2 regions of the Pseudarthrobacter sp. LMD1-1-1.1 genome follow, and region 1 is predicted to be linked to the other one. Evidence: predicted binding sites of a transcription regulator. Region 1 holds the regulator's gene; the other holds the start of a gene.
The links. Region 1 encodes Rex, which represses fermentation and respiration genes when NADH is low (regulators of the CRP and FNR family bind a similar motif). Its sites were predicted from a motif close to CTTGTGAANNNNTTCACAAG; they were not measured.

Region 1 (4,225 bases):
AACCGCGACGGCCACGTCCGCGGCGAAGACTTCTTCGACGTCGAGAAGTTCCCGGAAATCTCCTTCGTTTCCAACTCGATCGTCCCCAAGGGCGATGCCTACGAACTCCAGGGCGACCTCACCATCAAGGGCGTCACCCGTCCCGTGGCCCTCGAGACCGAGCTCCACGGTGTGGCCGTCGATCCGTTCGGCAACACCCGCGCCGGCCTCACCGCCGAAACCACCATCAGCCGCAAGGACTTCGGCCTGACCTGGAACGCCGTCCTCGAGGCCGGCGGCGTGCTGGTTAGCGACAAGGTCGCCATCAACCTGGAACTGGCCTTCATCGCCCCCGCGGCATAAGTTTCCCCGTTCACGGCACCCCGGTACCAGGCCATCCCGGCCCGGTACCGGGGTGCCGTGTTTAACCAAGGGCCTTTCCCCCGGGTTCACCTGCCGGCCGCGGGCGTGGATCCCGCCTGAATCACCCACAACGCCACCCGCCGGGGGTACGGTGGACTTAAGCCACGCTGGGGGGAAGGCTGAGGACCGATTCCCGGCAGCCTACCTGGATCCCGACCTGCAGAAGGAACGCCATGAGTACTCCTCCCGTCCCGCCTCCCGCGCCCCAAGACCCCCACTCCGGCAATGGCCAGCCAGGGAACGGCCAGTCCGGTAGCCAGCAGCCCGGACCACAGCAGCCCCGCTACGGCCAGAACGCGCCGCAGTATGGCCAGAACGCTCCCCAGTACGGGCAGAACCAGCCCCAGTACGGTTCCCAACCGCCCGCAGCGCCGCAGTACGGGCAAAACGCGCCGCAGTACGGTTCCCCGTACGGGCAGAACGCTCCGCAGGCCCCGGGCTACGGCCAGAATGCACCCCAGTACGGGCAGTCGCCGTATGGCCAGTCCCCTTACGGCCAGTACCCCTCGGAGCAGCCGCAGCCGGCCGGCAGCAACGGCGTCCCCCAGCTGGTGAACATCGCGTTCTGGCTGCTGATCGCGGCCACCGCGATCTATGTCATCTCCATCCTCGTCAACCTCACCCAGCTGGATGCCCCGCAGTTCCGGCAGGAATTTGAACAGCAGGTCCGGGCCAGCGGGGCGGACATCACCTACGACGACATCAAGCCCTTCATCGCCGGCTCCCTGGTGGTCTTTGGCATCATCGGCGCCGCCCTCTACCTGCTGGTGGCCTTCTTCATCCGCAAGGGCAAGAACTGGGCCCGCATCCTGGGAACCGTCTTTGCTGCACTGTCGGTCTTCGGCCTGTTCGGAATCCCCTCCTTTGCAACGATCGGGACCGTCCTGGGGATCGCCGCCATCGTCCTGCTCTACCTCCCTGCCGCTGCCCCCTACTTCCGGAAGCAGCAGCCCTTCGCCAACCCGTATTCCGGTGGCTTCGGCAACCCTTACGGGCGCTGACCACCAACCACAGAACGCAGCGGCGGCCCGGGATGTCCAGCATCCCGGGCCGCCGCCTTTAAACCGTGCCCCTAGGCTGTCTGCCCCGGCGCCTGCGCCCGCTGGGCGTGGTAGGCCAGGATCTGCAGCTCCGTGGCCATGTCCACCTTGCGGAGGTTGACCCCTTCCGGAACCTGGAGCATTACCGGTGCGAAGCTGAGCACGCTGTGCACGCCCGCCGCCACCACCCGGTCGCAGATGCCCTGCGCCACCGCCGCAGGAAGCGCCAGCACCACCATGTTGGCCCCGGTGCGGTGGAGGACGGTCTCAAGGTCCGCGACGTCGCTGACCCGCAGCCATCCCACCTCGTTGCCCACCACCATCTGGTCCGCGTCGAAGATGGCCACCACATCGAAGCCACGCGATTCAAAGCCGCCGTAGCGTGCCAGCGCCTTGCCCAGGTTTCCGGCTCCGACGATGGCCACTTTCCAGTCATGCGTGAGCCCCAGGGCCGCGGCAATGTGGCGGCTGAGGTACTGGACCTCGTACCCCACTCCCCTGGTGCCGTAGGACCCCACGTGGGACAGGTCCTTGCGCAGCGTTGAGGAACTGACGCCGGAGGCTTCCGCCAAAGAGTCAGAGGAGACGCGCTCAACACCCTCGGCCAGCAGCGTGTTCAGGGCCCGGAGGTACAGGGTCAACCGGGCCACGGCAGCAGGGGGAATTTGCTTTGCCGGTGCACCCGCGGCATCCGGGACGCCCGGGACAGGCTGGGACGTTGAATCCAAGGACGTCACTCGCATCCCCCTAATTGGCCATGGCGCGCTGCAGGACGCGTTCCAGCCGGGCTTCGTCGATCTTCCAGAAGTCGCGCTGCACCCCGTCAACCAGGACCACGGGGATCTCTTCGGCGTAACGCTCCCGCAGTTCGGGCTGGTTGTCCACCAGCTCTTCGCTCCAGGTAAGGCCCAACGAGGCAGTGACCCGGCCGACGGCGTCGCGCGCCTCCTCGCAAAGGTGGCAGTCAGCTTTGGTGACCAGGACGACGCGGGGGGTAGCCATGGCTTAACGGTATCGCCGTTCGCGCCGTGCGGGTGACGCCGACGGCGGCCAGCGGGTGGATTGACTAGACTCAAGTCCATGCCCGAGGAGAAATACGTCGCCGTCGTCACGCGGCCGGTTGCTGCGCCGCAGCCCGGTGAAGCGGCGTTTTTCGATGTGGACAATACTTTGATGCGCGGCGCCAGCCTCTTCCACGTGGCGCGGAAGATGCACCAGCGCGGCGCGTTCACCCTGGCCCAGGCGGCCGGATTCGCGTGGAAGCAGTTCAAGTTCGTGGCGCGCGGTGAGAATATCGACGACGTCCATGCGGTCCGTGATTCGGCCCTGACGCTGGCCGCCGGCATCACCGTTGACGACATCAAGGCCCTCGGCGAAGAAGTCTACGACGAGATGATCGCATCGCGGATCTGGCCCGGCGCCAAGGCGTTGGCGGAACAGCACCTGCGGGTGGGCCGCCGCGTCTGGCTGGTGACGGCCACCCCCATCGAAGTGGCAACAGTCATCTCCACCCGGCTGGGGCTGACCGGAGCGCTCGGGACAGTAGGTGAGGTGTCGGACGGCATGTACACCGGGCGCCTGGTGGGGGACATCCTGCACGGCTCGGCCAAAGCCGTAGCGGTCCAGGGAATTGCGGACCAGGAGGGCCTGGACCTCAAACGCTGCTGGGCGTACAGCGATTCCTACAACGACGTGCCGCTGCTGTCACTGGTGGGACACCCCGTGGCCATCAACCCGGACGCCAAGCTTCGCCGGCACGCCCGGGACCGGAACTGGCCCGTTTATGACTTCCGCGCGGGCCGCCGCGCTGCCACGCTGGGCCTCAAGGCAGCAACCTTCGGCGGCGCTGTCTACGGCCTCTGGAAGGGCTTCGCCCGCATCCGCGGTCCCCGGGCATAAACCACCCTGCCGCAGCCAAAAGCCTGCAGTCTAAACCCTGAAGACAAAAAAATGCCCGCCGCCTTTGGAAGGCGACGGGCATTTCCACGCTGTTCGAAGTATCTCTACTTCTTGTTGCGGCGCTGGTGACGGGTCTTGCGAAGCAACTTGCGGTGCTTCTTCTTGGCCATACGCTTGCGACGCTTCTTGATAACTGAACCCACGAAAGTTCCTTACAAACTAGATGCAGTACCTGCCTGATGGGGAATGTCCGCGGACAAAGCTACGAACTGAACAACTGACAGATTCTTACAATGACGTAAAACGTTCCTTAACAGGGTACCGCTTATCGGGGGCGGCTCGGGACAGGCCGCCTCAGGCGGTCTCGGTGTGGCCGTCCACAACAGCACCTTTGAGGTACTGTTCGACGGCGTTTTCGGGGACACGGTAGGAGCGGCCGAAGCGCACCGCGGGCATTTCGCCTGAGTGAACCAGGCGGTAAACAGTCATTTTGGAGACGCGCATGACCTCGGCCACTTCAGCCACGGTCAGGAACTTCGCGTTGGAGAAGTTCTGTTCTGCCGACATTTCCCTATTTTCCTTTGCTGACGGATGGACAACAGTGACCCCAGGTACGTGCCAATGCGGTGTTCCGATGCTGAGCCATCCACCAACCACCTAAACAGATACTCTAGATGTTCATGTGGCAGATGTGAAAGTAGTGTTTCCCCTATTTCGCCCCCTAATTCGAGGCCCGGCGTTTCCGTGCCGACGCCGCCAGCTGCTCCAGGACTGACGCGGAAACATCCCAGTCCATGCAGGCGTCGGTAACGCTCTGGCCGTAGACCAGTTCCGCCCGTCCCGCGGCGTGTTCCGCAACGTCAAGGTTCTGGGCGCCGCCCACC
Region 2 (4,225 bases), on a different contig from region 1:
GTCCGTGGTGTTGTAGCGGAAGTAGAGGGTGAACCAGTTGAAGCGCACCTCCACCGTGCCGCCGTCGTTCGACAGCACCTCGACGTCCGTGATGTTGTGGCCGGTGCGCGGCTCCGGGAGGGAGGTGGCCGATGACCTGTCGGTCTTGATCCGGAACACCCGGTCCTCGATGCCGCCGCGGTTGTCGTAGTAGATCAGGGAGATCTCGTTCTGGGGGTCCTGCGTCAGCTGGTCGTCCACGTCCCAGGCCGGCATCCAGAATTCGGAGTCCGGGTGGTAGCACTCCAGCCATTCGTCGAACTGGCGGTCATCCAGCAGGCGGGCTTCCCGGTAGAGGAACGCCCGGACGGTTTCGAGGGTTGCGATTTCCTCCGCGGTCTTCAGGACCGGGGCGGTGTGGGTCAGGTTGGTCATGGGTTCTGCGCTCTCTGTGGTTCCGGCGGGCTCTCTCAGGCGGTGACGGGAACGGATTCCAGGGCGGAACGCTCCTCTTCCTCCGCCAGCGCCCGGTCCATGACTTCCTTCCAGTACCCGTGCTGGATGGGGTAGAGCCCCTCATCTTCGGTGCGCACGCCGGAGGCGATCACCCGGTTCATGCCCAGGGCCTGCGCCTGCTCATCCGGTCCGGCGATCTCGTGGGTGGAGCCGCGGGTCATGTCGTTCCACGGTGCGCTGGTGGCCCAGTAGGTCTTGTTGCAGGAGCGGAATTCCTCCAGGTCGTCCGGCGTGGCCATGCCCGTGGCGTTGAAGAAGTCCTCGTACTGGCGGATGCGCTTTGAACGGTTCTCCTGGGACTCGCCCTTGGGGGCGATGCAGTAGATGGTCACCTCGGTCTGGTCCGCGGAGATCGGCCGGAAGTGGCGGATCTGCGAGGAGAACTGGTCCATGATGTAGACGTTCGGGTACAGGCAGAGGTTGCGGGAGATGTTGATCATGAAGTTGGCCATCTCCTCGCCGTACTTGGCCACGAGCTCGTCGCGGCGGTCCCAGAGCGGACGGTCCTGCGGGTTGGTCCATTCCTGCCACAGCAGCAGGTGGCCGTGGTCGTAGGAGTAGAAGCCGCCCTTGACCTTGCCCCACTTGCCGGCGTCCATGGCCTTGGTCTTGTTGGCGGAGTCTCCGGCGCTGCGGCGGGCGGTGGTGGCCGCGTAGTTCCAGTGCACGGCCGTGACGTGGTAGCCGTCGGCGCCGTTCTCGGCCTGGACCTTCCAGTTGCCGTCATAGGTGTAGGTGGAGGAGCCGCGCAGCACTTCCAGGCCTTCGGGTGACTGGTCAACGATGGAGTCGATGACCTTGGTGGCGTCCCCGAGGTGTTCCTCGAGCGGGAGCACGTCGGCCTTCAGCGAGCCGAACAGGAAGCCGCGGTAGGACTCAAAGCGGGCCACCTTGGTGAGGTCGTGTGAGCCTTCCTTGTTGAAGGTCTCGGGGTAGCCGGCGTTCCGGGAGTCCTTGACCTTCAGCAGCTCGCCGGAGTTCTTGAAGGTCCAGCCGTGGAACGGGCAGGTGAAGGTGGTGCGGTTGTCCGTCTTGCGGCGGCACAGCATGGCGCCGCGGTGCGAACAGGCGTTGACCAGGCAGTTCAGCTTCCCGTCCTTGTCCCGGGTGATCATCACGGGGGTGCGGCCGATATAGGTGGTGAAGTAGTCCCCCACGTTTGGGATCTGCGACTCGTGGGCGAGGTACACCCAGTTGCCTTCGAAGATGTGCTTCATCTCGAGTTCGAAGATCTCCTGGTCGGTGAAGATCTCGCGCTTGGCCCGAATGACGCCGTTCTCGCGGTCGTCGATCACGGCGTCGGCAAGGACCTCGCGGGCATGGATCAGGTTCTCGGTCATGGCGTGCTCCTTCATTGGAGATTGCTGGACGGATGGGCGGAGGTCCACTCGGGAAGAGGCTTCGGCGGCGGACGTTGTCCAGCAATTCTTGCCGCTCGTGATTGGCCTCACATCAGGTAAATACCTAGGTTCTACCAAGGGTGTCTTTATGTACTGATAATGACTCAAAAGACGCCTAGTTGATATTTGTAACGTCCTTATCTCCGGGCCTACGCTTGAGACCAAGATCACGCGATGCCGAGCAGGGCAGGTGGAACGTCCCGCCCCGCAGGACGCGTGGGGAGCAGGAGCCCTTCCTGTCCCATTCAATGAAGAAGGTGGACATCGTCATGACCCAAACCCCAACGGACAGCCGCACGGAAAACGAAGGCACCGCCGTCGAAGCAGGCTCCAAGGCAACCGAACGGTTCGCCGCGTCAGGCAAGCTCTCGCGGGTGGATGTATCCAAGGAACGGGTGAGCCTGCTGGCCGGCGCACTGATCAAGGCCGCCAACGACATCGTCGTCGAGCACCAGGTCACCTACGAGGAATACAACGCCCTCAAAGCCTGGCTGATCAAGGTGGGCACGGACGGTGAATGGCCGCTGTTCCTCGACGTCTGGCTGGAACACACCGTTGAGGACGTGAACTCCCAGGACCGTCCCGGCACCGTCGGCACCATCGAGGGTCCCTACTACGTTCCCGGCTCTCCGGAACTCCAGACGCCCGCCACCGTGGAAATGCGCGACGACGAAGAGGGCACCCCGCTGCGGTGCACCGGCCAGTTCACCGACACCGACGGCAACCCCATCCAGGGTGCCCAGGTGGAGATCTGGCACGCGGACGCCGCCGGCTTCTACTCCCAGTACGCCCCGGGCATGCCCGAGTGGCTCTTCCGGGCAACCGTCAAGGCCTCAGACGCCGGCCGGTTCGAGATCAACACCATGCGTCCGGCGCCCTACCAGATCCCTACGGACGGCGCCTGCGGGCAGCTGATCAACGCCGCGGGCTGGCACGCCTGGCGTCCCGCGCACATCCACATCAAGGTGTCCGCGCCGGGCTACGAGCCGGTCACGCAGCAGCTGTACTTCCCCGGCGATCCCCACAACTCGGACGACATCGCCTCGGCAGTGAAGCCTGAACTGATGCTGGACCCGCGCCCCCGTACCGACGGCAAGGGCGAGGAAGTAGTTTATGACTACGTCCTGGCAAAGCAGGGCCAGAAGAAGTAGCACGCAAACTGGGAGACACCCCCGCACGGAGGCGCTCCGGAGCTGATGCTTCGGAGCGCCTCCGGTTTTTCCGCGCCAGCCAGGAGTTCCGATGAGCCATCCCCGCCCCGACCCGGCCGCCACATCCGTCGGGTCAGCCCCGCCGGCGCCGGCGCCGGAACCCCTGCTGGAACGCCCGGGGGTCCGGCCCGCGGGTCCCCGCCGGATTCTTCGCGACCTGGAACTGTCCTATGTCTCCAACGGGGCCATCGGGCTCATTTTCGCGGCGTCCGGACCCATCGCCGTCACCCTGGCCGTGGGGACGGCCGGCGGCCTGACCCAGGGCCAGCTGTCGTCCTGGGTTTTTGGCATCCTCTTTTCCGGCGGGGCGGCCACGCTGCTGATGTCGCTCATTTACCGGCAGCCCCTGGGCTTCGCCTGGTCCATCCCCGGCACGGTGCTCCTGGGACCGTCCCTTCAGCACCTGGCCTTCCCCGAAGTCGTCGGGGCCTTCTTCACCTCGGGCGTGCTGATCCTCGCCCTGGGTGCCACCGGGGTGGTGCGTAAAGCCATGGCACTGGTGCCCATGCCGCTGGTGATGGCCATGGTGGCCGCGGTGTTCCTGAAGTTCGGCACAGACATCGTTGCCTCCACCCAGGACAACCCGGCCGTGGCTGCTCCGATGGTGGCCGCGTTCCTGGTCCTCACCGCAGTTCCCGGGCTTGGCAGGTTCCTGCCGCCGGTCCTGGGCACCCTGGTGGCAGGCTGCATCGCCGTGGCGGCCAGCGGGCAGTTCAGGCTGTCCCCCGGCGGGCAGCTCCTGGCCACCCCGGTGTTCACCGCCCCTGAATTCACGTGGGCTGCCCAGCTGGAACTGGTGGTTCCCCTGGCCCTCACCGTGCTGTTTGTCCAAAACGGCCAGGGCATCGCCGTCCTCCGCGCCGCCGGGCACCGTCCGCCCGTGAACGCCTTCGCCATTGCCTCCGGCGCTTTTTCAGTGCTCAATGCCGGTTTCGGCGCCGTTTCGGCCTGCGTCACAGGCCCCACCAACGCCCTGCTGACCTCGTCCGGGAAGAGGGAGCGCCAATACACGGCTGCCGTGGCGTACGGTCTCCTGGCCCTGGTGTTCGCAGCGTTTGCCCCCACCCTGACCCGGCTGATGCTGGCCGCGCCCAAGGAGTTCGTCCTGGCACTGGGCGG

Region 2: the regulator Rex is predicted to act here: its motif matches at 1,930-1,949, upstream of benA (benzoate 1,2-dioxygenase large subunit).

Annotation. Positions count from the first base shown of each region.
Region 1 covers NZ_JBEGHP010000001.1:129,460-133,684, reverse strand. The annotation lists gene MRBLMD1_RS00640 (YceI family protein) at 1-342, shown strand, start outside; gene MRBLMD1_RS00635 (hypothetical protein) at 576-1,403, shown strand; gene MRBLMD1_RS00630 (redox-sensing transcriptional repressor Rex) at 1,475-2,179, opposite strand; gene MRBLMD1_RS00625 (glutaredoxin family protein) at 2,190-2,444, opposite strand; gene MRBLMD1_RS00620 (HAD family hydrolase) at 2,523-3,341, shown strand; gene MRBLMD1_RS00615 (30S ribosomal protein bS22) at 3,446-3,544, opposite strand; gene MRBLMD1_RS00610 (helix-turn-helix domain-containing protein) at 3,696-3,908, opposite strand; gene MRBLMD1_RS00605 (3-deoxy-7-phosphoheptulonate synthase) at 4,063-4,225, opposite strand, start outside.
Region 2 covers NZ_JBEGHP010000024.1:395,748-399,972, forward strand. The annotation lists gene benB (benzoate 1,2-dioxygenase small subunit) at 1-414, opposite strand, end outside; gene benA (benzoate 1,2-dioxygenase large subunit) at 450-1,835, opposite strand; gene catA (catechol 1,2-dioxygenase) at 2,165-3,046, shown strand; gene MRBLMD1_RS18265 (benzoate/H(+) symporter BenE family transporter) at 3,138-4,225, shown strand, end outside.